Regions from separate parts of the Streptomyces roseirectus genome, predicted to be linked through region 1. Evidence: riboswitches for the same ligand, from Rfam matches in the RefSeq annotation. Region 1 holds a riboswitch; the other holds the start of a gene.
The links. A riboswitch is a leader RNA that binds a small molecule or an ion and turns the genes downstream of it on or off. The one in region 1 is predicted to bind S-adenosylmethionine.
Positions count from the first base shown of each region.

Region 1 (15,346 bases):
ATGTCGTCCCGTCCGGACCGGGACGCCCGGTCGTAGTCGGCCCGTTCGGCGGGGGACAGCGAGTTGAGCAGTTCCCGGGCCCGCGCGAGTTTCCGCTCGACGGTCCGCTTGTGCCGGGCGACGGCCTGCCGGCTCTTCTCCAGCTCGCTCAGCTTCCCGGCGGCCTCGGTCCGCTCCTGGGCCAACTCCCGCATGGCTTCCTGGAGTTCCCGCAGCTTCCCGGCCTGGTGGACGGTGAGCCGGTCGAGGGTGGCGGCCTTGTCGAGGTATTCGTCGGGGTCGTCGGAGAAGAGGAGCGCGATGGACGGATCGAGCCCCCCGGCCCGGTACTGCGCCCCCGCGAGCGCCCCCAGCCTCTCCCGCATGGCGTTGATCCGCTCCTGCTGCTCGGCGATGGCGTCCTGCGCCCCGCTCACCTCGCGGCGGAGGTCCTTGGCCCGCTCACCGGCCTTGTTGAAGGCTTCGGTGGCCTGTTCGGCCTCGGTGTAGAGCCGGTCGACCTCGGCGCGCGTCTCCCCGGAGGGCGCGGCGTGGGCGGGGACGACGCCGAGCGCCGCCGCGGCGGCGGAGAGGGCGCACAGCGCCGCACCCGCCCCCCTGTTGAACCCGGACGCCGGTACAACGCTGCGATGGGACCCCACGGGAAGCCGCACTCCTTCCGCTGACGGACGAGGAAACGCGGCAGACAGTAGCCCCGTGGGCAGGGGGCGGCCAACGACCCGGGACGGACACGGACGGTGACGCCCCGGCCCACACGCAGGTCATGGGCGGGACGGAGGGTCAGCGCGGGGGCCGGTAATCCACTCGTTCGGGGGGACCCGGCAACGGGGTGTGTCGCCTCAGACGCGGACGCCGAACATGAACGGCCCGCCGATGGTGCTCATCGACTCGTAGCGGACGACCGTCCCGGTGCGCGGCGCGTGGATGACGGTCTCGTTGCCCGCGTACAGCGCGACGTGGTGCAGGTCGTTGAAGAAGAACACCAGGTCACCGACGCGCAGGTCGTTGACGTTGTAGATGCGCGTGCCGATGTTCGCCTGGGACTCGGAGGTGCGCGGGATGGTGATACCGGCCTGGGCGTAGGCCCAGGAGGTGAGGCCGGAGCAGTCGTAGGTGGCCGTGCCGGTGGCGCCGTAGGAGTACGGCTTGCCGAGCTGGGTCTGGGCGGCGGCGAACGCGGCGCCCGCGCGGCCGGAGGCGGAGCCGACGTTGCCGAGGTCGACGCGCTCGCCGGCGTCGCGGCTGGCGCGGTTGTCCTGCTCGGCGAGGGCGGCCTTCTCGGCGGCGGTGAGGGAGTTGAGCAGCTTCTGCGCGTCGGCGAGCTTGCCCTGGACTTCCTTCTTCTTCTTGGCGAGCTGGGCGCGCGTGGAGGAGAGGTCGGCGAGCTTCGCGGACGCCTCGGCGCGCTGCTGGGCGAGCTGGCGCTGCTTCTCCTGGATCTTCTTCAGCGCCTCGACCTGCTGGGCGCTGAGCTGGTCCTGCGTGGAGGCGCGGTCCAGGAAGCTGTCCGGGTCGGACGAGAGGAAGAGCTGCACGGAGGAGTCGATGGTGCCGGTGCGGTACTGGGCGGCGGCCGCCAGACCTATGGAGTCGCGCAGCTGGTTCAGCTCGTCCTGGCCACGGGCGACGTTGTCCTGGATGGTGGAGATCTCCTTCTGGAGCTTCCCCGCCTTCTCCTCGGCGCCGTTCATGGCCTCGGTGGCCTGCTCCGCCTCTTCGTAGAGCTTGTCGACCTTCGACTTGACCTCGTCCTTGGTCGGCTTCTCGCTCGGCGCCGCGTTGGCGGAGTTCGCGCTGAAGGCGACGGCGGCCGCGGCCGCGGTGGTCAGCAGAGTCACGCGGGTGCGGGACGGCGGCTTGGGCCGACGGTGGGACGCCACGGAGACGGACTCCTTCTCTTGACCGATCACCCCGCACAGTTGATCGAGCACGCGCGCGGAGGTTCGAACCGAGACCCTAGTGACCCGACTGTGATCAGTTCAAATCCTGTGGCGCGAAAAAGCGGTCGCGCAACGCATAATTTGCATTCAACCGACGCGCGGTGACGCCCGGTTGACCGTCCGTAGAGGTACGTGCTCAGGACAGCCGCTTCAGCAGCATCGCCGAAGCCACCGGCCGCGCCCCGGCCTTGGCGACCCCGTCGGCCACCTCGCGGTCGGTGGAGGCGACGATGACGGGTCTGCCCGGCGGTTCGGCGCGCACGAGTTGCCGGATCAGTTCGTCGGCCGTGACGCCGGGTTTCGAGAACAGGACGCGCACACCGCGCGGCGGTGCGAGCAGGACCGGGGCGGCGAGTTCGGCGCCGTCGAAGACGCAGGTCACCTCGGCCCCGGTCTGCGCGGCGAGCCCGGAGAGCTGGCCGAGCAGCCGCAGCCGCTGTTTCTCCAGCGGCATCTGCGGATAGCCGGTCTTGGTCACGTTGTAGCCGTCGACGACGAGATGCGCCTGCGGCAGCGCGAGCAACTGATCGAGAATGGCCGGATCGTGCTCCGACAGGGCGCGCGCGGCGATGTCCTTCGGCGTCATCCGGCCCGGTTCGACGGCGTCGACGGTCTCGGCGGGCCGCACCGACACCGGCGGCAGCGCGAGTTCGCGGCGCAGCCCCTGGGCGGCTTCGAGGACCGTGTCGAGCAGCAGGCGCACGCGCATGTCCTCGACGCTGCGGCCCTCGCGGGCGGCGCGCCGGCTGGCCTCAAGGGCGGCCTCGACCTCGCCGAGCCGCCCCTTCACGCGCCGGGTCTCGCTCTCGGCGGCGGACACCTGGGCCTGCCCCTCGGCGCGGACGGCCTCGATCTCGCCCTGGAGCTTGCGCAGGGCGGCCTCGCCACGCTTGACGTCGCTGAGGGCGGAGCGGAGTTTGCGGTGCAGGGACTCCGACTCCCGCCGGACGGTGTCGAGTTCCTGGCGCAGCCGCTCGGTCTCGGTCCTGACCTGGCCCTGGGCGTGCGCCAACTCCTCGCGCAGCCGCTCCAGTTCGGCCCGGCTCTCCTCGTCGGCGCGTTCGGCGTCGGCGCGCTGGGCCTCCTCGCCGGCCGCGGTGACCAGCTTGACCCAGCCGGTGGGGCGCAGCACGTAGGCCGCCGCCGCGACGTCCAGCGGGTCGGCGGCGGGGGGCGGGGAGCCGGAGTCGAGGGCGCCGGTCAGCTCCGGCTGGGCCTCGCGCAGCTTCTCGCCGATGCGCTGCCGGAACAGGGCGTCGGTCTCCAGGGCGGAGGCCATCGCGTTCCCGGCGAACTTGGCCCGGCGGTTCGGTGCGAACCGGGCGTACTGCCGCAGTTGCGCGGGCAGCTCGCCGAGGGTCAGCCCGCCGAAGCCGTCCGACACGATCTGGACGACTCTGCGGCGCACCCCGTCGGGCAGGGGGCGGTCGAGCACCTCGGCGGCGCCGTCGCCCGGCTCGCCCGTGGTCTCCGCCATCCGTCACACCCCACTTGCCGTGCGGGGCCGCTCCCTCTCAGGAGTCGGCGCCCGGCCTGTCCACGAGTTCCACCTGATCGACTGCGTTGCACCAGCGGCAGCGCACCGACTCGATGGTCTCACTGACCACCTCGCGCTCCTCGACCTTCGGCTCTCCGGCCAGGTCGAGGTGGACGTACTCGACGACCTTCGAGGAGCGGGTCACGTCGAACCGGGTGAGGTTTCCGCAGAGGGTGCAGCGCCACCGGGTGGTGGCGGTCGGCAGGGTAACCGTCATCGGAACCGTCCGCTCCTTTTCTGGGCCGTGCGCCGGGGGCGTGCCCCGGTGCGTGTGGCGGTAACCCTACGGCCTGGCGGGGACTCGCCGCCCGCCTGTCCACGACGGCGAGGCGATATCGGCCGCTTCGTTCGGTTACGCCATGCTCTGTAGCCATGATCGAGAAGTGGCGCCCGGCCGCGCCGGTGACCTACGGGCTGATCGCGCTGTGCTGCGCGGTCTTCGTCCTCGGCCCGGCGTCGGGCCTCAGCCCCGCGTACGGCTCCGGCGAGGCGCTGCGCGCCGCTCAGACGGCGTACTTCCACCGCTGGGGCGTCGTCCCCGTCGAGCTCTTCGAGGGCTCGGCGCGGGCCGCGCTCACGCCGCTGACCGCGCTGTTCGTGCACGGCGGGTGGGTCCATCTGCTCGGCAACATGCTCTTCCTCCACGTCTTCGGCGCGATGACCGAGGAACGCATGGGCCGCGTCGAGTTCACGCTCTTCCACCTCGGCTGCGGCTGCCTCGCCCTCCTGGGGTACGCCGCCGCCAACGCCACCTCCGCGCAGTCCCTCGTGGGGGCGTCCGGCGCGATCTCGGCCGTCCTCGGGGCCTTCCTCTACCTCTTCCCCCGCGCCCGTGTCACCAGTCTCCTGCCGTTCCTCTTCTTCCTCCCCCTGCGTTTCCCCGCCTGGCTGGTCCTGCCGTTCTGGGCCGCCCTCCAGTGGATCGCAGCCGGCCGCGCCTCCGCAGGGCCCGGTGTCGCCTACCTCGCGCATGTCGTCGGATTCACGCTCGGGTTCCTGTACGCGTGGGCGCGATTCACCCGTACGACTACAGTTGGGGCCGCCGCTTCACCCGTCGCCGAGGGAGAGAACCAGCCGTGATCACCGCGATCGTCCTGATCAAGACCAGCGTGGACCGGATTCCGGAGATCGCCGAGGAGATCGCCTCCCTGGAGAGCGTCAGCGAGGTCTTCTCCGTCACGGGGACGTACGACCTGGTCGCGATGGTCCGGGTGCGCGAGCACGAGGACCTGGCCGACGTCATCCCCGGCCGGATCAGCAAGATCCCCGGCGTCGAGGCGACGGACACGCACGTCGCGTTCCGGACGTACTCGCAGCACGACCTGGAGGCCGCGTTCGCGATCGGCCTCGACTCCTAGGCCGTCTCAAGAGACCGGCACGCAGCGGCCGTTCTCCGTCCGGTACGTCAACTTCGCGCCCTGCGTGACCAGTTCACGCACGGCCGTGACGAACCGCTCGACGTGCTCGTCCGGGGTGCCCGCGCCGAAGCTCACCCGGATCGCGTTCAGGGACGTCGCCTCGCCGCACTCCCCCGCCGCCGGCGCGGTGGCGCCCAGCAGGTGGTGGACCAGCGGGTGGGCGCAGAACAGGCCGTCCCGCACGCCGATGCCGTACTCGGCGGACAGGGCGGCGGCGAAGTGGGAGCTGTTCCAGCCGTCGACGACGAAGGACAGGACGCCGACGCGCGGGGCGTCGTCGCCGAACAGGGACAGGACGCGGACCTCGGGGACGTCCGCCAGGCCCGCGCGGACCTTGTCGATCAGGTGCCGCTCACGGGCCACCAGCGTGTCGAAGCCGGCCTCCGTCAGCGCCTTGCACGCCGAGGCGATCGCGTAGGCGCCGATCACGTTCGGGGAACCGGCCTCGTGCCGCGCCGCGTTCTCGTGCCACTCGACCTCGACGGAGCCGTCCGCCGCGCGGCTCACCTTCCGGCTCGCGCCGCCGCCCGCGAGGTACGGCTGGGCGGCGTGCAGCCAGTCCGTGCGGCCCGCGAGGACGCCCGCGCCGAACGGGGCGTACAGCTTGTGGCCGGAGAAGGCGACCCAGTCGACGTCCAGGTCCCGCACGGACACCGGGTGGTGGGGGGCGAGCTGGGCGGCGTCCAGGACGATGCGGGCGCCGTGCGCGTGGGCCGTCGCCGCGAGGTCGCGGACCGGCCACAGCTCGCCGGTGACGTTGGAGGCGCCGGTCACGCAGACCAGGGCGGGGGCGGTGGTGTCGCGGGACTCCAGGGCGCGGGCCAGGGTGGCGACCGCGTCCGCCGGGGTGCGGGGGGCGTCCAAGTAAGTGACGTCCGTGTGCTGCCACGGGAGCAGGGAGGCGTGGTGCTCCGTCTCGAACACGTACACCTGGCAGCCGGCGGGGACCGCGCGGGCCAGCAGGTTCAGGGAGTCCGTCGTCGAGCGGGTGAAGATCAGCTCGTCGTCCGCGCGGCAGTCCAGGAACTCCGCGACCGTCCCTCGGGCGGCTTCGAAGAGGTCCGTGGAGAGCTGGGAGAGGTAGCCGGCGCCGCGGTGGACGCTGCCGTAGTACGGGGCGTACGCGGCGACGTCGTCCCAGACCCGCTTCAGCGCCGGGGCGCTCGCGGCGTAGTCGAGGGCCGCGTAGGTGATCTCGCCGCCGGTGACCAGGGGGACGGTGACGTCCGCGCCCAGGACGTCCAAGGGGGCGTGCGCGACCTCGGTGCGGGCGAGCGTGGTGACGGACATATGGGGCCTCCTCGACGACCAGGACCCCCGGTCTCAGGAGGGTCCGCGCTTGCCGAGGGCCTTGCTGCCCACGGCCTGGTCTTCACCCGGGGCACCCCGCCACGGACGGAGGGTTGCCGGACAGTCGGCCGGGGCCTCATGACTGTCACTCATGACCTGGTTCAGAAAGTAGATGAGGTGATCGCGGGGGCGCAAGTTCTGTCCGGATCGCGGGATGCCTAATAGCTCGGGGAGAGCTGTGGCGGGTGCGGGTGCGGGTGCGTTGTGGCTGGTCGCGCAGTTCCCCGCGCCCCTGGAGGGTGGCGGCTTCGCCGCCTACCCTCCAGCACCGCCTGCCCCCCTCGGCAGCATCCCGCCCCTACTTGTTCGTCGCCCTCACCCAGCGTTCCAGCGTCTCCCTCGCCGAGCCCGAGTCGATCGACTCCGCCGCCTGGGCCATGCCGTCCCGCAGTTGTTCGGCCAGCGTGCCCGTGCCCGGGTTCAGGGCTACCAGGGCCGCCGCCGAGTTCAGGAGGACCGCGTCGCGGATCGGGCCCTGTTCGCCGGTGAGGAGGCGGCGGGCTACCTCGGCGTTGTAGGAGGGGTCGCCGCCGCGCAGGGCCTCGACGGGGACGAGGTCGATGCCCACGTCGCGCGGGTCGAAGCGTTCCTCCGTCACCTTGCCGTCGCCGACGATCCAGACCCTGGACGTCGCCGTCGTCGTCAGCTCGTCGAGGCCGTCGTCGCCCCGGAAGACCAGGGAGGAGTTGCCCCGGTCCGCGAGGACGCCCGCGATCATGGGGGCCATGCGGGGGTCGGCCACCCCGACCGCCTGGGACGTGACACGGGCCGGGTTGGTGAGGGGGCCCAGCGCGTTGAAGACCGTGCGGATGCCCAACTGCCCGCGCGCGGCGGCCACATGACGCAGCGCCGGATGGAACTTGACGGCGAAGCAGAAGGTGATGCCCGCCTCCTCCGCGACCTCGGCGACCCGCCTGGGCGTCAGTTCGAGGTTGACGCCCAGCTTCTCCAGGACGTCCGAGGCGCCCGAGGACGAGGACGCCGCCCGGTTGCCGTGCTTGACGACCTTCGCGCCGGTGCCGGCGACGACGAGCGCCGACATGGTGGAGATGTTGACCGTCCTGGCGCCGTCCCCGCCTGTGCCGACGATGTCGACCGTGCGGCCGGACACCTCGATCGTGTTGGCGTGCTCGTACATCGCGCGGACGACGCCGGTGATCTCCTCGACCGTCTCGCCCTTGGCTCGCAGCGCCACCACGAACCCGGCGATCTGCGCGTCCGTCGCCTCGCCGCGCATGATCCGGTCCATCGCCCAGGCGGTCGCGTCGGCGCTCTGGTCGTGCCCGGACAGCAGGGCGTTCAGCACCTGCGGCCAGGAACGGCCCGCCGCGGTGTCGCCTCCAGCGGGGGTCACAGCGCTCATACGGCCGCTCCAGGTCTTGGTGTGGTGGTACAGAAAAGTTCCACCCAACCTTATCCAGCCCGCGCACATGCCGAAGGACCCCGTCCGGGAATCGGACGGGGTCCTTCTGTGGCGACTTACCTACGGGATGGGATCAGTGGTGGCCGTGGCCGCTCGTGATCTCCTTGTACTCCTCGACGGTCGGCTTGGCGATCTGCCCGTCCTCGCCGTAGAACGACTCGCTGAGCTTGGCGCGGAGCTTCTCGGAGCCCTTCACCTTGCGCTCGACACCGTTCTCGTCGACGGACGCGCCGATCGCGACCGGCTCGTACTGCTCGTGCGAGGTCAGCGTGTGCAGCTGCTCCTGGCTCAGCGGCTCGTGGATCTCGATGAACTCACCGTGCGGCAGGCGCTTGATGGTGCCGGTCTCGCGGCCGTGCAGCACCTTGTCCTTGTCGCGGCGCTGGAGGCCGAGGCAGATCCGCTTGGTGACGATGAACGCGAGGACCGGGCCGACGAAGAGGCCGATCCGGACGAACCAGGTGACCGCGTTGATCGACAGGTGGAAGTGGGTGGCCCACAGGTCGTTGCCACCGCCGACCAGACCGATCATGTACATCGTGATCCAGGCGACGCCGAACGCGGTGCGCGTCGGGGCGTTGCGCGGGCGGTCCAGGATGTGGTGCTCGCGCTTGTCGCCGGTGACCCAGGACTCCAGGAACGGCCAGACGGCGATGATGCCGAGCGCCACCGGGAAGATCACGATCGGGATGAAGACGCCCAGGACCAGGGTGTGGCCCCAGAAGTCGATCTCCCAGCCGGGCATGGCGCGCACGAAGCCCTCGGCGAAGCCCATGTACCAGTCGGGCTGGGCGCCGGTCGACACCTGGTCCGGACGGTAGGGGCCGAGCACCCAGATCGGGTTGATCTGCGCGACCGCGGCGATGACCGCGATGACACCGAAGACGAGGAAGAAGAACCCGCCCGCCTTCGCCATGTAGACCGGCAGCAGCGGCATGCCGACGACGTTCTTCTCGGTCCGGCCGGGACCCGCGTACTGCGTGTGCTTGTGGTAGAAGACCAGGATCAGGTGCGCCACCATCAGGCCGAGCATGATGCCCGGCAGCAGCAGGATGTGGACCGAGTAGAAGCGGGCCACGAAGTCGCCGCCGGGGAACTCGCCGCCGAACAGGAACATCGACAGGTAGGTGCCGACGACCGGGACGGACAGCAGCACGCCCTGCATGAAGCGGACACCGGTGCCGGAGAGCAGGTCGTCCGGGAGCGAGTAACCGGTGAAGCCGGTGAACATGCCGAGGACGAACAGCAGGAAGCCGAACAGCCAGTTGACCTCACGCGGCTTGCGGAAGGCACCCGTGAAGAAGACGCGCATCATGTGCACGAACATCGCCGCGAGGAAGATCAGCGCCGCCCAGTGGTGGATCTGCCGGATGAGCAGACCACCGCGCACCTCGAAGGAGATGTGCAGGGTCGAGCTGAACGCCTCGGACATCAGCTGTCCCTGGAGCGGGACGTAGGCGCCGTGGTACTCCACCTCGTTCATCGACGGGTGGAAGAACAGCGTCAGATAGACACCCGTCAGGATGATGATGATGAAGCTGTACATGCAGATCTCGCCCAGCATGAACGACCAGTGGTCGGGGAAGATCTTGCGCATGTTGGCCTTGGCGAGGGAGTAGATCCCCAGCCGGCCGTCGGCCCAGTCGGCGATGCGCTCGCCGGCCGGTGCCTTGCCGCGTTCGTCGCGGGCCTCGGTGGTTTCCGTCGTGGTACTCATCCGCGCTCCCAGAAGGCAGGACCGACGGGCTCATCGAAGTCGCCGAGCGCCTCAAGGTAGCCCTCGTCGTTCACGCCGATGCGCAGCTGCGGCAGGGCGTGGCCGGCGGGGCCGAAGATGACCCGGGCGCCGTCGGAGAGGTCGAAGGTGGACTGGTGACAGGGGCACAGCACGTGGTGCGTCTGCTGCTCGTACAGCGAGATCGGGCAGCCGACGTGGGTGCAGATCTTCGAGTAGGCGACGATGCCGTCGTGCGACCACTCGAGTTCGCGCTTGTCCTTGATGTTCTCCGGCTGGATCCGGACGATCATCAGGGCGGCCTTGGCGATCTCCGTCTGGAACTCGTGGTCGTGCTCCTCCAGGCCCTCGGGCTTGGCGAAGGTCAGCGAACCCACGGCGACGTCCTCGGGACGCAGCGGCTCGTTGGTGTTCATGTTGACGAGCAGCTTGCCCTTGCGCCACATCGTGTGGCGGAGCTTGGTGCCGGGCAGCGGGCCGAGGTCGCGCAGCAGCATGACGCCGGAGAGCGGGAACAGGGCCAGCGCGCCGAACATCGTGTTGCGGATCAGCTTGCGGCGGCCGAGCGCGGACTCCTTGGCGCCCTGCTTGAAGTCGGCGAGGACCTTCGCCTTGACCTCGGGGGCCGCCTCGATCGGGTGGCGCTCGTCGGCGATCTCGACGTCGGACATCAGGGTGCGGGACCAGTGGACCGCGCCCGCGCCGATGCAGAACAGGGCGAGGCCGAGGGTGAGGCCCAGCGCGAAGTTCAGCGCGTTGAGGTGGCCGATCGGGAAGACGTAGACGGCCTTGTCGTGCGGGATCGCCACGTACGAGACGATGAAGGCGACGGTCGCCAGCATCGAGACCGTGAACAGCATCGCGACCGTGCGCTCGGACCGCTTGGCGGCCCGCTCGTCGATGTCCTGGATGCGGTGCTCGTGGGGCGGGAGCCCCGGGTCGGCGAACGGGTTGCGCTCGTCCGCGCGGTTCACGTCGCCGTGCGCGTGGTCCTGCTCTGCCGGCAGGTTCTCTTCTGGAATGTCTTGGCTACTCATGACTTCTTGGCCTTTGCGGTCCGAGCGGCGACCCAGACGGCGACCGCGATGAGCGCTCCGAGGCCGAAGATCCAGGCGAACAGGCCCTCGCTGACCGGGCCGAGGCCGCCGAGCTCAAGTCCACCGGGGTTCTCGGTCTCGTCACCGTTGACCGCGTGCAGGTACGCGATGATGTCCTTCTTGTTCTGCGGCGAGAGCGTCCCGTCACCGAAGGACGGCATGTTCTGCGGGCCGGTCTGCATGGCCTCGTAGATGTGCTTCGGGTCCACGCCCTCCAGCGTCGGGGCGAACTTGCCCTTGGTGAGGGCACCGCCCTTGCCGGTGAAGTTGTGGCACTGGGCGCAGTTGGTGCGGAACAGCTCGCCGCCCTTGGCGATGTCGGCACCGTCCGGGCCGTACTCGGCCTTCGTCGGGACGGTCGGGCCGGCGCCCAGGGAGGAGATGTACGCGGCGAGCTGGTCGATCTGCGCCTGCGTGTAGATGACCTTCTTCCGGGGCACCTGGGCGCCCTGGGAGGTCGCGGCCGGCATGCGGCCGGTGCCGACCTGGAAGTCGACGGCCGCGGCGCCCACGCCGACGAGGCTCGGACCGTCGGAGGAGCCCTTGCCGCCAGTGCCGTGGCAGCTGGCGCAGCCCACCGCGTAGAGCTTCTTCCCCTCCTCGATGGTCAGGGACTGGGCGGTTTCATCAGCCTTCGCCTTCTCCGCGGGCGCGAACGCGGAGTAGAGCGTCCCCGAGCCCAACAGCGCAAGGAGTAGGACGACGAGCGCCGCCATGGGATGGCGTCGTCGTGCGGAGAGCTTTTTCACGGATTACTCCGGTGTCAGGATCTTCTGCGTCGATGCTTCTGGGATGTGCGTTGCGATAACGCGGGCGGGATCGGGCCCCGGCTACTTGATCATGTAGATCGTCGCGAAGAGGCCGATCCAGACGACATCGACGAAGTGCCAGTAGTAGGACACGACGATCGCGGCGGTCGCCTGTTCGTGCGTGAACCTCTTTGCCGCGTAGGTACGGCCGAGGACGAAGAGGAAGGCGATCAGACCGCCCGTCACGTGCAGCCCGTGGAAGCCGGTGGTCAGGTAGAACACCGAGCCGTAGGGGTCGGAGGAGAGCGAAAGGCCCTCGTGCTTCACGAGCTCGGTGTACTCGTAGATCTGGCCGCCGATGAAGATCGCGCCCATCACGAACGTGATGATGAACCAGCCCCGGAGCTTCTTCACGTCACCGCGTTCGGCGGCGAAGACGCCGAGCTGGCAGGTGAGGGAGGAGAGCACCAGGATCGTGGTGTTGGTCGCCGAGAACGGGAAGTTCAGGGACGCCGCCATCTCCTTCCAGTGATCCGGTCCGGTCACCGATCGGAGGGTGAAGTACATCGCGAAGAGGGCCGCGAAGAACATCAGCTCGGATGCCAACCAGATGATGGTTCCGACGCTGGTGAGGTTCGGTCGGTTGACCGACGGGTGCGCGTGCCCGGTTTCTGCTGTCGTTGCTGTCGCCACGACCGACATTATGTCGGTCGCTTATCCCGCCCTCACTCCGGGGGGTGCCGTTCGGAGTGTCACTGCCCGCCGAACCGGTGTTGACGTGGTGTTCGGGGCGGTGCCCCGGGGAGTAGCATCCCGGCGGACGGGCCTTTTCCGTACGACGCCAATGTCGCCGAAGTCACGGAGGAACGATGCAGCCGACAGTCACGGTGCTGGTCTACAGCGACGACTCGGGTACGCGGGAGCAGGTGAGGCTCGCGACCGGGCGCAGGCCCGCGCCTGACGTCCCGTCGGTGGACTTCCTCGAATGCGCGACGCCGGCGGCGGTCGTCCGCGAGCTGGACAAGGGCGGCATCGACGCCGTCGTCCTCGACGGGGAGGCCGTCCCCATGGGCGGCATGGGGCTGTGCCGTCAGCTGAAGGACGAAGTCTTCGGCTGTCCCCCGGTGTTGATCCTCATGGGCCGCCCCCAGGACGCCTGGCTGGCCACCTGGAGCCGCGCGGACGCCGCTGTGACGCTCCCGGTGGAGCCGGTGGAGTTCGCGGGCGCCCTGGCGTCCCTGCTGCGCCAGGGGCGGCTCCAGAGCGCCTGAGGGGCGCCTGAGACCAACTGGGCCTGCCTGGGTACCTACACAGCCTCCGGAGTCAGCCGCTGCTCGGCTCCGGGGGCTTCCTGTTTCGTCGTCAACGCGCTGCCCTCCTTCCACTTCTTCCAGGGGACGTTCCAGTCGCCGAAGCCGTTGCCGAAGGGCTCCATGTCGTCGCCGTAGCTGTTGACGACCTTGACGACGTCGCCCCGGCGGACGTTCTCGAAGAACCAGGCGGCGTTGCCGGTGCTCATGCCGGTGCAGCCGTGGGAGACGTTGGCGGAGCCCTGGGAGGCGACGGACCAGGGGGCGGCGTGGACGTACTCGCCGCTCCAGGTGACGCGGGTGGCCCAGTAGACGGGGAGGTCGTACGCCTCGGAGGAGCCGGCGGAGATGCCCACCGTGGTGCCGCGCATCCGGACGTAGTACTCCTTGCCGAGGACGACCTTGACGCCGTTGCGGGTCTCGAAGCCCGGTTTGCCGGTGGTGACGGGGATGGAGTTGATCTCCTCGCCGTTCTTGTAGACGGTCATCCAGTGGGACGAGGCGTCGGTGACCGCGACGACCTTGTCGCCGATCCTCAGGTCGAGGTCCTTGGCGGGGGCGCCCCAGAGGCGGTCGCCGATCTTGATGCCGTCCAGGGTCGAGCGGACCCGGATCCGGGCGTGCGCGGGCCAGTACTCCTGCGGGCGGTAGTGCAGTTCCTTGTCGTCGACCCAGTGCCAGGCGCCGGGGACGGCGGGCGTGGACTCGACCTTCAGGCCCCGTTCGACGACGGCCCGCTGGGCGGGGTCCTTGACCGGCCGGCTCAGCTCGGCGGTGACGGGCTGGCCCACGCCGTAGGTGCCCGCGTCCGGTCCGAAGGTGACGTCGAGGCGCTTCTTGGAGACCGGCGCGCCCGTGTCGAAGGTGAACACGCGCCGGCCGGGGGCCCCGTCGTCGTCCTCGGTGCTCACCCGGACCGTGTAGTGGGCGTTCGCGGCCAGTGGCTCGGTGGAGTGCCAGCGGCGGCCGTCCGCGGCGAGTTCGCCCGCCACGAAGCGTCCTGCGGCGTCCACGGCGGTGACGTCCGTGAGCGGCCCCTCGGAGTCCTTGACGGTGATCTCCAGCGGCTTGTCCGGGTCCGCCTTGCGCCCGCCGTCGGGGAACCCGGCGAACACGACCTGGTCGCTCGCGTCGTACGGCCGGGCGGCGAGCGGGTGGCCGCCCGAGCCGCAGGCGGTGGCGCCCGCGGCCAGCGCGCTCACCAGCAGCGTGCAGCGGACGATGGGGCGGGGCGCGCGGTTCGGGTGGCTCATGGCTTCACGCTAGGAACCCCGCCCCGCCCCGGCGCGGTGGGTCACTCGGACGAGGGACACGGCGTCCGGCGAACGGGGACGCCGTTACGGCGAACGCGTGAGGCCGGACGCTCCTGGCGGAGTGTCCGGCCTCGACCGCGTGCGGTGGGTGTTACTGGGTGCGGTTCTCACCGCGGTAGTACTCGAAGACCCAGCCCCACAGACCGAGCAGGATCAGCGGCGCCGAGAAGTACAGCAGCCACCAGCCGACCGCGACGCCCAGGAAGGCGAGGGCGCCACCGGCGGCCAGGGCCAGCGGCTGCCAGCTGTGCGGGCTGAAGAAGCCCAGCTCGCCGGCGTCGTCGGCGACGTCCGCCTCCTTGTTGTCCTGCGCGCCCGTGTCGACCCGCCGGGCGGTGAAGCCCAGGTAGAAGCCGACCATGATGCACAGGCCGAAGGACAGGAACAGCGCCGTCGTACCGGCCGGCTCCTTCGACCAGACGCCATAGACGATCGCCATGGCGAGGACGAAGACGCTCAGCCAGATGAACATCTTGCCTTGGACCTTCACTTGCCGGCCTCCTTGCCGCCCGCGATGGCACCGGCGTGCGCGTGCTCAAGCTGCTGCTGTTCCAGCGCGACGATCTCCGGGTGGTGCAGGTCGAACGCCGGGGATTCGCTGCGGATCCGCGGCAGGGTGAGGAAGTTGTGCCGCGGCGGCGGGCAGGAGGTCGCCCACTCCAGCGAACGGCCGTAGCCCCACGGGTCGTCGACCTCGATCTTCTTGCCGTACTTGGCGGTCTTCCAGACGTTGTAGAGGAACGGCAGGATCGACAGACCGAGGACGAACGAGCTGATCGTGGAGATCGTGTTGAGCGCGGTGAAGCCGTCGGCCGCGAGGTAGTCCGCGTACCGGCGCGGCATGCCCTCGGCGCCCAGCCAGTGCTGGACGAGGAACGTGCCGTGGAAGCCGATGAACAGCGTCCAGAAGGTGACCTTGCCCAGGCGCTCGTCGAGCATCTTGCCCGTCATCTTCGGCCACCAGAAGTGGAACCCGGCGAACATCGCGAAGACGACCGTGCCGAAGACGACGTAGTGGAAGTGGGCCACCACGAAGTACGAGTCGGAGACGTGGAAGTCCATCGGCGGCGAGGCGAGGATGACACCGGTCAGACCACCGAAGGTGAAGGTGATCAGGAAGCCGGTGGCCCACAGCATCGGTGTCTCGAAGGACAGCGAGCCCTTCCACATCGTGCCGATCCAGTTGAAGAACTTCACACCGGTCGGGACGGCGATGAGGAACGTCATGAACGAGAAGAACGGCAGCAGCACCCCGCCGGTGACGTACATGTGGTGCGCCCACACCGTCACGGAGAGACCGGCGATGCCGATCGTCGCGCCGACCAGGCCCATGTAGCCGAACATCGGCTTGCGGGCGAAGACCGGGATGATCTCGGAGATGATGCCGAAGAACGGCAACGCGATGATGTACACCTCTGGATGGCCGAAGAACCAGAAGAGGTGTTGCCATAGCAGGGCCCCGCCATTGGCGGCG
Region 1 is NZ_CP060828.1:6,862,759-6,878,104, reverse strand. It holds gene IAG44_RS29500 (C40 family peptidase) at 1-641, opposite strand, end outside; gene IAG44_RS29495 (C40 family peptidase) at 840-1,880, opposite strand; gene IAG44_RS29490 (NYN domain-containing protein) at 2,077-3,417, opposite strand; gene IAG44_RS29485 (hypothetical protein) at 3,455-3,694, opposite strand; gene IAG44_RS29480 (rhomboid family intramembrane serine protease) at 3,850-4,557, shown strand; gene IAG44_RS29475 (Lrp/AsnC family transcriptional regulator) at 4,554-4,835, shown strand; gene IAG44_RS29470 (aminotransferase class V-fold PLP-dependent enzyme) at 4,842-6,185, opposite strand; SAM riboswitch class IV at 6,226-6,342, opposite strand; gene trpD (anthranilate phosphoribosyltransferase) at 6,544-7,608, opposite strand; gene qcrB (cytochrome bc1 complex cytochrome b subunit) at 7,742-9,385, opposite strand; gene qcrA (cytochrome bc1 complex Rieske iron-sulfur subunit) at 9,382-10,440, opposite strand; gene qcrC (cytochrome bc1 complex diheme cytochrome c subunit) at 10,437-11,249, opposite strand; gene ctaE (aa3-type cytochrome oxidase subunit III) at 11,331-11,951, opposite strand; gene IAG44_RS29440 (response regulator transcription factor) at 12,119-12,520, shown strand; gene IAG44_RS29435 (L,D-transpeptidase) at 12,556-13,812, opposite strand; gene IAG44_RS29430 (cytochrome c oxidase subunit 4) at 13,964-14,362, opposite strand; gene ctaD (aa3-type cytochrome oxidase subunit I) at 14,359-15,346, opposite strand, start outside.

Region 2 (15,346 bases), 1.5 Mb from region 1:
CAACGCCCTCCTCGACGACACGCGTGCGCTGGCGGAAGACCCGGTGACGATCAACCGCCTCCGCCGGGTCCGGGAGAGCCGACGGGAGGAGCGGTAGGGGGTGGGGGGTTCGGCAGGTATCCGGTCCGCAGGCCGGTGGGGGCTGATCGCGCAGTTCCCCGCGCCCCTGAAAAGACGACACCGAACCCGGCATGGAAAGCGAAACGGAGTTCTCCGGACGCAGCCTTGGGAGGCGCGGTGCCGGTAAGGGGCGCGGGGCTGTACCGATCTGCGGCTCCGCTGCGGGGCGCGACCAGCCATGACGGTGCCGCACCCGCAGTCTTTTAGGGGCGCGGGGCTGTACCGATCTGCGGCTCCGCCGCGGGGCGCGACCAGCCACGACGGCGCCGCACCCGTAGTCCTTTAGGGGCGCGGGGAACTGCGCGAACGGCCCCCACGCGCCCGCGCTCGCCGACGAACCCCAGGCACCTCCCACGAATCGCGCCCCACCCACCCCCGCGCACGACCCTCTATCGTCAACTCCATGGGTACCCACCTCACCCCCACAGCCCGGACCGCCCTGGACGCCATCCGTACGCACCCGTCCCGCTCCCTCCTCGCCTTCGACTTCGACGGCACGCTCGCACCCATCGTGGAGAACCCGGAGAACTCACGCCCGTACCCGGGAGCCGTGGACGCGCTGAAGGTGCTGGCGGATCGCGGCGCGAGGATCGCCGTGATCACGGGCCGGCCGGCCGAAGTGGCCGTGAAGTACGGGGAGTTCGAGGACGTCACGGGGATGACGGTGCTGGGGCATTACGGTGCCGAACGCTGGGACCAGGGAACGGGGCAGATCACCGCCCCGCCCCCACCCCCCGCCTTGGACGACGTCCGCCGAGAACTCCCCGGCGTCCTGGGCGAAGCCGACGCGTGGGTGGAGGAGAAGGGGAGGGCGGTAGCGGTACACACGCGGCGCGCGAAGAACCCACAGGCCCTCTGGGAAGCCCTGAACCCCCCGATCACCGACCTCGCCACCCGCCACGGCCTGATCGTCGAACCGGGCCGACTGGTCCTGGAGATCCGCCCGGCGGGCATGGACAAGGGCGCGGCCCTGACAACCCTGGCCGAGGAGACCGGAGCCGAGGCGATCCTCTACGCGGGCGACGACCTGGGCGACATCCCCGCCTTCGACGCCGTCACGACCCTCCGCGAGACCACAGGCACCCCCGGCCTCCTCATCTGCAGCGGCAGCAAGGAGGTCACGGCCCTCACGACCCGCGCGGACCTGACCGTAGACGGCCCCGCCGGCGTCGTCCGACTCCTGAATCAGCTGGTCAACGAGTTGAGCTGATCCAGGAACCACTGGGTCGGCGGGAGCGCGGTGGCCGCCGCCGCGAGGCGCTTCGTGCGTTCGGCCCGTTCCTCGCGGGGCATGGAGAGCGCTTCGTGGAGGGCGTCGGCGGTCTCCAGGACGTCGTACGGGTTGACGGTGATCGCGTCGTCCCGCAGCTCCCCGTACGCCCCCGCCTCCCGCGAGAGCACCAGCGCGCAGCCGTCGTCGGAGACGACCGGGACCTCCTTGGCGACGAGGTTCATGCCGTCGCGGATGGGGTTGACGAGGGCGACGTCGGCGAGGCGGTACGCCGCGAGGGAGCGGGCGAAGTCGTCCTTGAGATGGAGGAGTACGGGGGTCCACGTGGCCGTGCCGTACACGGAGTTGATCTCGTCGGCGACGCGCTGGACCTCGTCCATGTAATCCCGGTACACCTTGAGGTCCTGCCGGGAGGGATACGCGAAGGCCACGTGGACGACGCGGTCGTGCCACTCGGGGCGCGTGTCGAGCAGGTGCCGGTACGCCAGGAGTCCCCGGACGATGTTCTTCGACAGCTCCGTGCGGTCGACCCGGACGATCGTGAGGCGGCCGTCCCCGATCTCCTCCCGGAGTGAGGCGATCCGGTCGCGGACGTCGGGCTGGTCGGCGCGGTCACGCAGGAAGTCGGCGTCGGCCCCTAGGGGATGGATGCCGATACCCGTAGTACCCGTGCCGTCGGGACAGCAGGCGGTGAAGGCGTCGGCCCAGCGCTGCGTGAGGAAACCGAGGCGGTCGGCGGCGAGCAGGCTGGTCAGGAGCTGCGTGCGGATGTCGTTCGGGAGCAGCGCGAAGTAGTCCGGCGGAGCCCACGGCGTGTGCGAGAAGTGCCCGATCCTCAGGTCGGGACGCAACGCCCGCAGCATCCCCGGGACCAGGCACAGGTGGTAATCCTGGACGAGTACCGCGGCCCCCTCCGCCGCCCCCTCCGCCAGCGCCTCCGCGAACGCCCGGTTGTACGCCTCGTACGACGCCCACTGCCGCCGGAACTCCCCGTCGAACACGGGCTCCAACGGCGTCTGGTACAGCATGTGATGAACGAACCAGAGCACGGAGTTCGCGATGCCGTTGTACGCGTCCGCGTGCACGTCGGCCGGAATGTCCAGCATCCGCGTCCCCGGCTCACCGACCCCGCGCCGCACGGCCTCCCGGTCCCCGTCCGACAACGCGCTGCACACCCACAGCGCCCCCGCGTCCGCGTCGATCGCCGAGAGCCCCGATACGACACCGCCCCCACCCCGCTTGGCGACCAGCGAGCCGTCCTCCCCCACCGAGTACGAGACGGGCCCCCGGTTGGAGGCAACCAGCACACGCGAAGCACCAAACGTCATACGCCTGAACCTAGCCACCCACCGCCCTGCTCAAACGTTCGGTCGCGGGGCGGGAGACGTCGTATACAGCGGCCTCGGGCGGGCCGGGACCGGGGTCAGGATCGGGGACGAGGCCAGGGGGAGTGGAGGTGGGCGGGACACTGACCCGCCCGCGCGGAGCGCTGCCGGCGTTCCGTGACGGCATCGGCCTCCCGTCAGCCCGCCAGCCTGTGCGGGCCGCTGACACGCTGCTCCTCTTGTGGGGCGTCGCCAGGCCGTGTGCCCGAGGGGTGCCGTCGTGCCCCCTCCTGCGGGGCGCCATCCGCCCGCAGCTCAGCCGGTTACCCCACCCGCCCGCGGTCCAGCCACCCACGCCACCCACGCCACCCGCCGATCACGCCACCTTCCGCCGCGCGTACTCCGCCACCTCCACCATCGGTGGCCGCTCCTCCGTGTCGACGGAGTACGTACGTGCCTCGAACCCGGTGTCGCCGCGTTCGAACTGGGTCAGGGAAGGGCGGATCAAGTGGCCTCGGGCGAGGCGGAGTTGGGCGGTGCGGTAGATCGCGGCGGACATGCGACCGAGGGCCTGCCCGTCCTGGTGGCGGTGTTTGCGGACGCCGATGTCGACCTGGGCGAGCGCGTCGAGGCCGACGAGGTGGAGGGCGTCGACGAGCATGCCGAGTTCGACGCCGTACCCGACGGGGAACGGCAGTTGTTCGAGGAGACTGCGCCGGGCCGCGTACTCACCGCCCAACGGCTGCACGAACCCGGCGAGTTGGGGCCAGTGCATGTTCAGCAGGGGCCGCGCCATCAGCTCGGTGACCCGGCCCCCCTGCCCGGCGGCCCCCGCGAGGGGCCGGTCGTACATGCCCTTGACGAGATCGACGTCCGGATCGGTCAGCAGCGGCCCGACGATCCCGGAGACGAAGTCGGAGGAGAAGTCGCGCAGGTCGGCGTCGACGAAGCAGACGATGTCGCCGGAGGTGACGAGGAGGGACCGCCACAGCACCTCGCCCTTGCCGGGGACGGCGGGCAGGCGCGGCAGGATCGCGTCCCGGTGGACGACCCGCGCCCCGGCGGACGCGGCGACCGCCGCCGTCCGGTCCGTGGACCCGGAGTCGACGACGACCAGCTCGTCGACGAGCGGCACCTGACGCATCAGGTCGTGCCGGATGACGGCGACGATGTCACCGACGGTCGCCTCCTCGTTCAGCGCCGGCAGGACCACGGAGACGGTCCGCCCCGAGGCCCGTTTCGCGGCCATGATCCGGTGCAGGGGGCGATCGGTCACCGACCAGGAGCGGGTGGCCAGCCAGCGCTCGACTTCTTCCAGCACAGTCAGCGGCTCCTCACTGTCACGGTCACACTGCCCAGTGTGATCCATCTCGCGGTTCGGACGACTATCTCAACTGTCGTGGCCTTCGGTTACAGTCTTGAACAACGCTGGTGACCATCGCATGTCGAGGGTCTCCCGCCGACCACCGCGTTCATAACTTCATACCGCTCATCCAGAGGGGCAGAGGGATACGGCCCGATGAAGCCCCGGCAACCCTCCAGCCGGTCTCGTGCGTGATCACGCCGCGAGGCTCCCGGCTAGGGAAGGTGCCAAATCCGTCTCACGGCGAGATGCGTCGTGAGGAAGATGAGGAGAAAGGGCCTCGCCTCCATGGCTGTGCAGACCATCGCGACCAGCAACGACACCGCTGACAACGCCGCCGAGAACGCCGCTGACACCCCCGTCGACCTCGGTCCCGCCCAAGCGCTGAGCTGCCGCGAGTGCGGCCACCGCGTCCCCCTCGGCCCCTCCTTCGCCTGCGAGGAGTGCTTCGGCCCCCTGGAGATCGCGTACGACTTCACCTCGTACGACACCGAGGAACTGCGCGCCCGCATCGAGTCCGGCCCCGCGAACATCTGGCGCTACGCCCCCCTCCTCCCCGTCCCGGCCGACGTCGCCGAGAAGCCGAACATCAACCCCGGCTGGACGAAACTCGTCAAGGCGGACAACCTCGCGGCCGCCCTCGGCGTCTCCCCGGGCAAGCTGTTCATCAAGGACGACTCCGGCAACCCCACCCACTCCTTCAAGGACCGCGTCGTCGCCCAGGCGCTGGAGGCGGCGCGCGCGTTCGGGTTCACCACCCTCTCCTGCTCCTCGACCGGCAACCTCGCCGGTGCCGTCGGCGCCGCCGCCGCCCGCGCGGGCCTGCGCTCGTGCGTGTTCATCCCGCACGACCTGGAGCAGGGCAAGGTCGTCATGGCCGCCGTGTACGGGGGCGAGCTGGTCGGCATCGAGGGCAACTACGACGACGTCAACCGCTTCTGCTCCGAGCTGATCGGCGACGCGGCGGGGGAGGGCTGGGGCTTCGTCAACGTCAACCTGCGGCCGTACTACGCCGAGGGGTCCAAGACGCTGGCGTACGAGATCTGCGAGCAGCTGGGCTGGGAGCTGCCCGACCAGATCGTCGTCCCGATCGCCTCCGGATCGCAGCTCACGAAGATCGACAAGGGGCTCCAGGAGCTGATCAAGCTGGGGCTCGTCGCGGACAAGCCGTACAAGATCTTCGGGGCGCAGGCGGAGGGGTGCAGCCCGGTGTCCGTCGCGTACAAGGCGGGGCACGACGTCGTACGGCCGCAGAAGCCGGACACCATCGCCAAGTCGCTGGCCATCGGGAACCCCGCGGACGGGCCGTACGTGCTCGACATCGCGCGGCGGACCGGGGGTGCGGTGGAGGACGTGACCGACGAGCAGATCGTCGACGCGATCAAGCTGCTCGCGCGGACGGAGGGGATCTTCGCGGAGACGGCGGGCGGGGTGACCGTCGGGGTCACGCGCAAGCTGATCGAGGCCGGGGTGCTGGATCCGTCCCTGACGACGGTCGTGCTGAACACCGGTGACGGCCTCAAGACGCTCGACGCGGTGGCCGGCACCGGCCTCACCGCGACCATCCGTCCGACCCTGGACTCCTTCCGAGAGGCTGGCCTCGCATGAGCGTCACTGTTCGTATCCCGACCATCCTCCGCACCTACACGGGCGGGCAGGCCGAGGTGAGCGCCGAGGGCGGGACCCTCGGGGAGGTCATCGCGGACCTGGAGAAGAACCACACGGGGATCTCGGCGCGGGTCCTGGACGACCAGGGGAAGCTGCGGCGGTTCGTCAACGTGTACGTCAACGACGACGACGTGCGGTTCGAGCAGGGGCTCGACACGGCGACCCCGGACGGCGCGGGCGTCTCGATCATCCCGGCGGTCGCGGGCGGCTGAGCCTTACCTCCAGTAACCCTCAGTAAGGTAAATTACCCACTGTTCATCGAATTGCCCCCTCCGCTCGGAAGCGGAGGGGGCAATTCTGTGTGATTGAACGCGGTAGGGTTGGGGAACCCGCTTCCGCTTCTCCTGTCGGCGGCCCTTGATTTCTGCCTTACACCCGACAAGAAGTAGCCAAAGTGTGCGCCTCTTGCGTGGCATTTACGGCATTTGTCCGGCCCGACTTGCCCTGAATTCTGGTGAATTCTCGCCACATTCCGGATCGTGTGCGTCCAGAATTCTCGTCCGATTGACCTGTTGCAGACGGCAGTTGGACAGATACATTCAGCCGCGGTCGACGCGTTCCGGCGCACGCCCCCAATCGACTGGGGGGTGAGGTCTGACCCGGATCCACGAAGTGTGGATCTGCGCAAGGGCCAGTAATAGGGGAGTTAGGCATGGCTCAGGGCACCGTCAAGTGGTTCAACGCGGAGAAGGGGTACGGCTTCATCGCGGTCGACGGTGGTGCGGACGTATTCGTCCACTACAGCGCCATTCAGATGGACGGCTACCGCACCCTCGAAGAGGGCCAGCGCGTCGAGTTCGAGATCTCACAGGGCCAGAAAGGCCCACAGGCCGATATGGTCCGCGTCACCGCCTGAACGAACATTCCACCAGGAGACCCGCATCTGTCCAGGGTGCGGGTCTTTTGGCATGTGCCGCCGCCGCACCCGAAGTCTGTTAGGGACGCGGGGCTGTACCGATCAGCGGCTCCGCCGCAGGGCGCGACCAGCCACAACGGCGCCGCACCCGTAGTCCTTCAGGGGCGCGGGGAACTGCGCGAACGGCCACGACGCACCCGCACCCGCCGACGAACCCCAGGCACCCCCACGATCCGCGCCCCACCCCCCTCCAGGACCTGATCCCACCCATACGGCCTTGCACTCTCAGGGGTCGAGTGCTAATCATTGGCGTTAGCACTCTCCGAGTGAGAGTGACAACGAAGGACCGAGTCGGTGAGGTTCACGGCGAGGGCGGGGCAAGGAACCGCTGAGCCAGGAACCGTCCGTCGCGGGCGCGGGCGCGGTCCACTGCGGTACTCACCCCCAGTCCTGGAGGGACCACTTCACATGGCCAAGATCATCGCGTTCGACGAGGAGGCGCGGCGCGGCCTTGAGCGCGGTATGAACCAGCTCGCCGACGCCGTCAAGGTCACCCTCGGCCCCAAGGGCCGCAACGTCGTCCTTGAGAAGAAGTGGGGCGCCCCCACGATCACCAACGATGGTGTCTCCATCGCCAAGGAGATCGAGCTGGAGGACCCGTACGAGAAGATCGGCGCCGAGCTGGTCAAGGAAGTCGCGAAGAAGACGGACGACGTCGCCGGTGACGGCACGACGACCGCGACGGTCCTGGCCCAGGCCCTGGTCCGCGAGGGCCTTCGCAACGTCGCCGCGGGTGCCAACCCGATGGCCCTGAAGCGCGGCATCGAGAAGGCCGTCGAGGCCGTCTCCGGCGCCCTCCTGGAGCAGGCGAAGGACGTCGAGACCAAGGAGCAGATCGCCTCCACGGCCTCCATCTCCGCCGCCGACACGCAGATCGGCGAGCTGATCGCCGAGGCGATGGACAAGGTCGGCAAGGAAGGCGTCATCACCGTCGAGGAGTCCCAGACCTTCGGTCTGGAGCTGGAGCTCACGGAGGGTATGCGCTTCGACAAGGGCTACATCTCCGCGTACTTCGCGACCGACATGGAGCGTATGGAGGCGTCCCTGGACGACCCGTACATCCTGATCGCGAACTCCAAGATCGGCTCCGTCAAGGACCTGCTCCCGCTCCTGGAGAAGGTCATGCAGTCGGGCAAGCCGCTGCTGATCATCGCCGAGGACGTCGAGGGCGAGGCCCTGTCGACCCTGGTCGTCAACAAGATCCGCGGCACGTTCAAGTCCGTCGCCGTCAAGGCCCCCGGCTTCGGCGACCGCCGCAAGGCGATGCTGAACGACATCGCGATCCTCACCGGCGGCGAGGTGATCTCCGAGGAGGTCGGCCTCAAGCTGGAGAACACCACCCTCGACCTGCTGGGCAAGGCCCGCAAGGTGGTCATCACCAAGGACGAGACGACGATCGTCGACGGCGCCGGCTCCTCGGAGCAGGTCGCGGGCCGGGTCAACCAGATCCGCGCCGAGATCGAGAACTCCGACTCGGACTACGACCGCGAGAAGCTCCAGGAGCGCCTGGCGAAGCTCGCGGGCGGCGTGGCCGTCATCAAGGCCGGTGCCGCGACCGAGGTCGAGCTCAAGGAGCGCAAGCACCGCATCGAGGACGCCGTCCGCAACGCGAAGGCCGCCGTCGAGGAGGGCATCGTCGCCGGTGGTGGCGTGGCCCTGCTGCAGGCTTCCCAGGTCTTCGAGAAGCTGGAGCTGGAGGGTGACGAGGCCACGGGCGCCGCGGCCGTCAAGCTCGCCCTCGAGGCCCCGCTGAAGCAGATCGCCGTCAACGCCGGTCTTGAGGGCGGCGTCGTGGTGGAGAAGGTCCGCAACCTGACCCCGGGTCACGGCCTGAACGCCGCGACGGGCGAGTACGTCGACCTCGTCGCCGAGGGCATCATCGACCCGGCGAAGGTGACGCGCTCCGCGCTGCAGAACGCGGCCTCCATCGCCGCGCTCTTCCTCACCACCGAGGCCGTCATCGCCGACAAGCCGGAGAAGGCCGCCGCGCCCGCCGGTGGCGGCATGCCGGGCGGTGACATGGACTTCTGATCCTCTGCTCGCGCAAGAGCGGAAGATCGGCAGGACAACGCAGAGGGCGGTACCCCAACTGGGGTGCCGCCCTCGGGCGTTCAGCTTTTGTCGGGCACGCAGGGCACGAACTTCCCGTCGTCCTCCCGCACCCAGACGACATACGGCGCGACGCCCTCGCTCTTCAGCGTCACCTTCCACGCCAGGTACTTCCGGACGGCCTTGTCGGGCCCGGTCGTGTTCTCGACCCACTCCGGCATCGGATCCCCGGGATCGTCCGCGCACGTCCCGCTCGCGACGTCGACGGCCATCCCGCCCCGCCTGATCTCCTCCGGCACGGACACCAGCCGCAGCGCGACCTCCTCTCCCCCCGCCTCCTTCACGGACAGCGTCACACTGCCGTCCGAGTTCTTCTCGACGGCGTACGCGGCGGAGTCGGACGACGTCGGCAGCACCGCCCATCCCACGGCGACGGCCGCGCAGACCGCCCCCGCGAGCAGCCCCCGCCGCACCACCCGACGCCGGACCGGCACACGAGCGACGTCCCGCAGGACGGCGTCCCTCTTCAGCTCGTCGAGCAACCTCTCCTCGAAGCTCATGCCCCACCTCCCACGGTCCGCACTTCGGCCTGTTCCACGACGATGTCGTCCCCGCGCAGCGTCTTGCGCGCCCGGTGCAGCCGCACCCGCGCCGTGACCTGCCGTATCCCCAACGCGGCGGCGGCCTCCCCGACGCTCAGCTGATCGACGGCGACCAACTCCATGACGGCCCGCTCCCCCTCGGGCAGCCCGGCGAGCACTTCCAGCGCCCGCCGCCCCGGCCTCTCCGCGTCCAACTGGTCCTCCAGCCGCGCGATGTCGTCCGCGTCCAGCAGCCGCCGCCCCGACACCCGCCGCACCCGCTCGGCCTCCCGGGCGACGCGCCGGTACTCGGACGAGACGACATTCCGAGCGATCCCATACAGCCAGGCGGTCTCACTCCCCAACCGAGCCCGATACGTATGCCCCGAATCCAGCACGGCCAGAAACACCTCGGCCACCAGATCCGCCACGGTGTGCGGATCATCAACCCGCCGAGCCACGAACCGGGTCACAGCCCCCACATGCCGCCGATAGAACCCCTCCAACACCTCCGGATCACTGAGCCCACCCCGTCTCGTTCCCGTCCCACCCACAGGCGCCTCCTTCAAGTCGGGCGGTACGTCTGTTAGTTGGCGGGGAGGGGCGGGAGCGTTACAACTCCTGCTCCGGAGCCGAGAGGAACCCGGATGCCTGCTTCCCAGGGAACGGAACGGACCTGCTGGTAACGGCCGTTGAGGGGTTCGCTGTGCACGGTGGACGAGGCGCTGTTCCGGTCGACGAGGAGGTAGACGGGAATTCCGGCCTCCGCGTACCCGAACGGCTTGTCGAGGCGGGCGCGTTGGTTGGTGTGGTGGTCGCGAGAGGTGATCTCCAGGGCCAGCAGTACGCCGCTGGGGTCGGCCCAGTCGCCCTGCCCGGCGAAGTGCCCGGACGGTGCGAGGACCCCGTCCGGGACGTAACGCCCCTCGCCGTCGGCCTCTGTCCTGAGGCCGACCCCGGGGCAGAGGTCGTGACCGGGGCACAGGGCCAGGAACCGGCGCGGCAGCCACATGCGGAGGCAGGCGTGCGTGCCGTCCCCGAAGGCCCTGATCTCCAGCTCGCCCTTGTTCATGCCTTTGCCCGATGCGACGCCATCGCCTTGCGGATCGCGTTCGCGCGGGCGTGGATCTTGTGGGCGTGCGGGGATCCTGCGGGCGTCGGAGGCACGTCCCCGCACGCCCGGCACATGCCCCCGGGCAACGCCTCAGGTGCCCCCGGCGCCCCACACTCCGAGCACTCCAGCATCCGCAGGGGAGCGACCGGTGTGACCGGAATCGGTGGGAGTTTGTCGGTGAGGCGGCGTTGGAGGAGGGCGGCGGGGGAGTGGATGGGGGAGGGGAGGCCGGCGGTGAGGGTGGTGCGGATGGTTTCCTCTCCGGCGCCGCGGGCGAACCACTCGTCCACCAGCGGAGCGAGACGGGCGCACTCGGCGGCGGAGAGGGACAGCGAGGGCGTGGCACGGCCCAGCGCGGCGAGGAGGATGACGGCGCGGGAACGGGTGGGCGGCGAGGGCTCCTCACCCGGCACATCCCCCCCCGCGTGAACGCGGCCCACCACTCGTCCCCCCGCGCGGCCCGGCTGAACCACGTCCGAGTGACCCAGTGCTCGGTCCCGCACTCGGAGACGACCCGCTCCCGTCCCCGCCTCAAGTGCCCGGCGATCTGGATCCGGTTGAGCGAGGTCCGCAGCGCGCACTGCCCGTACGGCGTCGTCTTGGCCAGCGTCTTGACGGACATGTCCGCCCCGTCGGGAAGCCGGTCGATGTACGCGGCGATGGCGGCATCACGGGGATGCAGATGCCCGAAATCCACGCCCTCGCCCCGGCGTTGGCCAGGAGCGGTCCGCTTCCCGTAACCCGGCTTGGCCATGGGGTGCGCGGGCAGGACGGGGGTACTACAGTTGGCCTCAGCCATGGGAGAGCCCTTCGTGCTAGGAATGGGCAGCTCCGGTGGTCAGACCCCCGCAGATGTTGTGAGCATCTGACGGGGGTCGAAGCGTTCCGGAGCTTGTTAAGTGTGACAACCGCCGCTGTTTCTGCGCGTTTCCGCAGCGATGGGAGCACCGTAGAGCCAACTGACGTTCCGTCGCAACCTGAACGCGAAAAGTCAACTGGCGGGGTGGGAGGGCGGGTTGAGACCCGCCACCCATTCAAAAAAAGACAGCTCAACCCTCGAAGCTCAAACGTCAGGTTCACGTACTGAACAGGGAGACGCCCGCGACGACGCCGTGGGAAGTGGCCGTGGCGCAGGCCGAGGTGACGGGGCTGCTGATCCGTTACACGCAGGCGCCGATCGTGAGGAAGGCAAGGGTCCGTGGCGTTCTGCCGGGGCCCGACGGCACGGCGGTGGTGCGTGTCGCGGTCGGTGGGCGGAAGACGGTCGCCGGTGGTCTGCACGCCGTCTACGAGATGCCGCTCTTCCGGCAGGACGAGACGCTGGGCCCGTGGGAGGTCGTCAGCTGGGTCCGGCACGAGGCGGGCGGGGTGCGGATCTACTCCTCCAGCCAGGTGGACGACGTCCTCGGCGCCCCGCTGATCCGGCTCTCCGGAGACGTGCCGTCCGGCAAGGAACGGCTGGAGGACCGAGCGCACACGCTGCTGACCGCGCTGAGCTGTCCGGCGCCGGGGTACGAGGAGCGGGAGAGCGCCGAGTCGCTGCTCGTCGGCTTTCTGTATCTGGGCGAGGCGCGGATGCGGTTGTACGTACGTCATCAGGACGATCAGGGGGTGATCGCCTGCGACGTGCGGCTCGCGCAGGCGGGACCGGCCGTGATCGCGGAGGTGTTCTCCCGGTCGCGGGAGCGGGAGTTGTGGGAAGCGCCGGGGGAGGACCCGCACTGCCGGGCGACGGTGGACCTGACGCACTGACGGAGGGGGCCGGGGTGTTCCCGGCCCCCCGAGGCTCAAGCGTCAGCGTTCGAGCAACGCGATCCGGATGGCGCGCTCGACGTGGTTGGCGGTGTTGGCGTACCCGTCCCCGTTCGGGTGGACCAGCGTCACGCGCTTGCCGATGAGGCCGCAGTGCAGCTTCGCGGCGGGCAGCGACGCGGGCCAGTACTCGGCGGCGTCCCCGCAGATCCCCTCGACCCACTTCTCGTCGGCGGGCTGGCAGGCGTCGTGGCCGACGCTGGAGGAGTAGACGTCGACGTAGCGGTCACCGAAGAAGTCCGTGACGGTCTGGATCGTCTGGTTGAGCCTCTTGAGGACGTCCTCGCGGAGCCAGTCGACGTCGGCGTGGGTGGTCAGGCCGAGTTCGGTGGGGAGGAGGCGGTTGCACTCGCTGCCGTCCTCCGGCAGGACGGCCGGGTAACCGACGGTGATGATCTTGGCGTTGGGGGCGGCGGTGTGCACCTGCGCCAGCATCTCGATGTACTCGCCCTGGACCCGGGCGAGCTTGTCCTGGATGCTCTCCTCCCCCTCCGGGGGGTTGGTGTAGTACTCGCGGCAGGACCCGTTGCGGGCCCCCTCCTCGACGCACTTGGCGAGGATGTCCCCGAACGGCAGGCTGTTCCCGCCGACGCCGATGGTGACGACGTCGGTGTCGGCGTCGAGGTTGGCCCGCTTGACCTGCGTGTCGACCTCGGCCCACCCGCCCTCGGGCGGCTGCACGGGGCTGATCGGCGTCTGCTTGGTCTCGCCGATGTTCTTGATGGTGGCGTTGCCGCAGCTGACGTTGGTCAGGTGGACGGCCTTGCCGGGCGGGAACTCCTCCAACTCCCGCTCGACCAGCCCGGGATACGCCCCGGATGTCCGATCGCACCCGTCCCGCGCCGGATCCCCCAGCGCGGGCAGCGGGTCCCCGACGAACCCGCCGGCGGTGTACGAGTCGCCGAGCGCGGCCCACTCGTACTGGTCGGCGGCGTTGGCCGCCCCCGAGGGCAGCAGCGCGGCAGCGGTGAGCGCCAGTCCCACGGCCAACACCCGGGCGTGCGGCCTGAACACAGAACGTCGCATGGATTCTCCAGACGTGACGAAGACGGGCGGAACTCGCCCACCAAGATCGTCCAGTCCGCGAGCACCCTCTCCGAATGAATCGGACGAATGCCCCTCGAATGAGCGAATTGGTCAGATCGTCATCCGGTAGAACTTCGACCCCGCACACTGGAGTTGGGTGTGCGGGGTCGTGAAGAGGGGTGCTGGATCAGCGGTGTTGAGTGTTCCGCCGGGCCAGGAACTCGGCGGCCGCACCGACCAGAAGCGCCAGACTCAGCCCCAGCACACCGGCGTTGATGATCGAGGGCCCCTGGGCCCAGGCCCAGCCGCAGCCGACCGCGAAGGCGACGGCCACGGCGATCCGACCGGGTGTCCCGCTGACCGGAAGCAGCGAACGCCGCCCCGCCGCCCGGCGCCGGTACTTGAGCATGACGATCACGACGGCGACCAGCACCAGGATGGCCGGCCCTCCAAAGGCGTCCATCGCCCTACCTTTCTGTACGTCCGTGGCACACCGGACCTACTTGCAGTATCCGCCCTTGTATTCGTACGGCAGGAAGGTCGGCACCTTCACCTCGACGCACTTGCCGTCGGAGTCCGCGTTCCAGGCCACCCGGGAGATGTTGGCCGAGTTGACGACGCCGTACACGTCGAACGGCGGCGGAGCGGCGGCGAAGAGGACTGCCACGAAGCCGGCGTTGGCGGCGAGGTGGGAGGTCTCCTTCTTGTTGAAGTACACCGTGCCGCTGATGATCCCCCAGGTCCACTTGGGGTCGGCGACGACCGGGTAGGCGGTGGAGGGCCCCGGGGCGACGGTCTGCGTGACGGTGTCGCCGACCACCTCGTACGACGTCGGCACGGCGACGCCGTTCGCGTCCTTCGCCCACGGGGTCTCCAGGCCGCCGAGGATCTTGCCGGTGGAGTCGAAGACGACGAGGCCGCCCTCGGCGGTCGTCCGCGCGCTCGCCCCGTCCGGCAGCGTCAGCCTGAACGACTGCTGCCGGGGCGCGTCCGCGTTCTCCAGCGTGAACAGGGCGCGGAAGCCGCCGTCCGTGGTGGCCTGTGCGGCGGTCGTGACGGCGGTTTCGTGGCCCGCGAAGACGGTTGTGCCGCTTGTGCTGGACGCGTCTTTCGTGCCGGGGCCGGGGCCGGGGCCGGTCGCCGGGAGGGTGAGCGCGATCGTGTCGCCGCTCTTCGTCGCGGTGATGGGCTGGTCGGCGCGGGTGGGGAGGGTGACTTGGGCGCCGTCCGCGCTCAACGTGCCGGAACCCTTGAGGAGTTCCTGTGCCCCCGTGGCCTTCTCGATCGTCGCCGCCGCTGTGGTGCCGGTGTCCGTCACCGGGTCGGCCATCGCGCCCGGCGCCACGAGCATGGTCAGTGCTGCGGTGCCGGTCGCGATGACGGCGTTGCGGATCGCCGAACAGGCGTTCACAAGATCGGTACTTGGGGGTGTGGGGGAGTGTGCGGGTTCTCGCCGCCCGCAACCCTTGTCTTGAACCGGCCACTTGACCGAAAAATATCCGCCCTGGAGCGGTTGGGGGTTACGCCTGCTTGAGATCGTCGATGAAGGCGGCCCAGGTCTCGGTGGGGAAGAGGAGATGGGGGCCGTGGGGGTGCTTGGAGTCGCGGACGGGGGTGATGGTGGGGTGGCCGTCGGAGACTTCGAGGCAGTTACCCCCGCTGCCACCGCTGTAGCTGGACCTGTACCAGGTGGCGCTGTCCAGGTCGTACTCAGTGCTGTTCCTCATGCGCGTAATCCTCTGCCACCGACTCGATCAGAGCCAATGAATCTTGCGGAGAGAGTGCGCTTGCGGAGAGAAGGCTGAACAGCATGGCGTGTTGGTTGACCTTGGCCGGGTCGTCCAACAGCCTGCCCATGCCGGGGGCTTCGGCGAAGGAGAGCGGCGGAGCGTCCTCGAACGCCATGAGTTTCAGGGAGCCCTCCATTGAAGGGTGCGCCCCGACGGAGAACGGCAGGATCTGCAGGATGATCCTGTGCTCCTGGGCCAACTTCGCGACGTGGAACAGGTTCTCTGCCATCACCGCAGGGCCGCCGACCGGCCGTCGAAGCACAGCCTCGTCCAGAATCACCCACAACACCGGGGTTGTTGGATTGTCGAGGATCTGAGCCCGCTCCAGCCTGAGGGCCACGTCCTCTTCGA
Region 2 is NZ_CP060828.1:5,347,081-5,362,426, forward strand. It holds gene IAG44_RS22705 (DUF3263 domain-containing protein) at 1-97, shown strand, start outside; gene otsB (trehalose-phosphatase) at 524-1,330, shown strand; gene IAG44_RS22715 (alpha,alpha-trehalose-phosphate synthase (UDP-forming)) at 1,306-2,679, opposite strand; gene IAG44_RS22720 (glucosyl-3-phosphoglycerate synthase) at 3,053-3,997, opposite strand; SAM riboswitch class I at 4,163-4,310, shown strand; gene thrC (threonine synthase) at 4,328-5,647, shown strand; gene IAG44_RS22730 (MoaD/ThiS family protein) at 5,644-5,919, shown strand; gene IAG44_RS22735 (cold-shock protein) at 6,360-6,563, shown strand; gene groL (chaperonin GroEL) at 7,032-8,654, shown strand; gene IAG44_RS22745 (hypothetical protein) at 8,735-9,232, opposite strand; gene IAG44_RS22750 (RNA polymerase sigma factor) at 9,229-9,807, opposite strand; gene IAG44_RS22755 (Uma2 family endonuclease) at 9,840-10,325, opposite strand; partial or broken gene IAG44_RS22760 (hypothetical protein) at 10,322-11,121, opposite strand; gene IAG44_RS22765 (hypothetical protein) at 11,493-12,119, shown strand; gene IAG44_RS22770 (SGNH/GDSL hydrolase family protein) at 12,162-13,205, opposite strand; gene IAG44_RS22775 (hypothetical protein) at 13,393-13,668, opposite strand; gene IAG44_RS22780 (hypothetical protein) at 13,705-14,616, opposite strand; gene IAG44_RS22785 (DUF397 domain-containing protein) at 14,726-14,932, opposite strand; gene IAG44_RS22790 (helix-turn-helix domain-containing protein) at 14,916-15,346, opposite strand, start outside.
Region 2: it holds a riboswitch for S-adenosylmethionine, as region 1 does, so the genes downstream of both, thrC (threonine synthase) here and IAG44_RS29470 (aminotransferase class V-fold PLP-dependent enzyme) in region 1, are expected to answer to the same signal.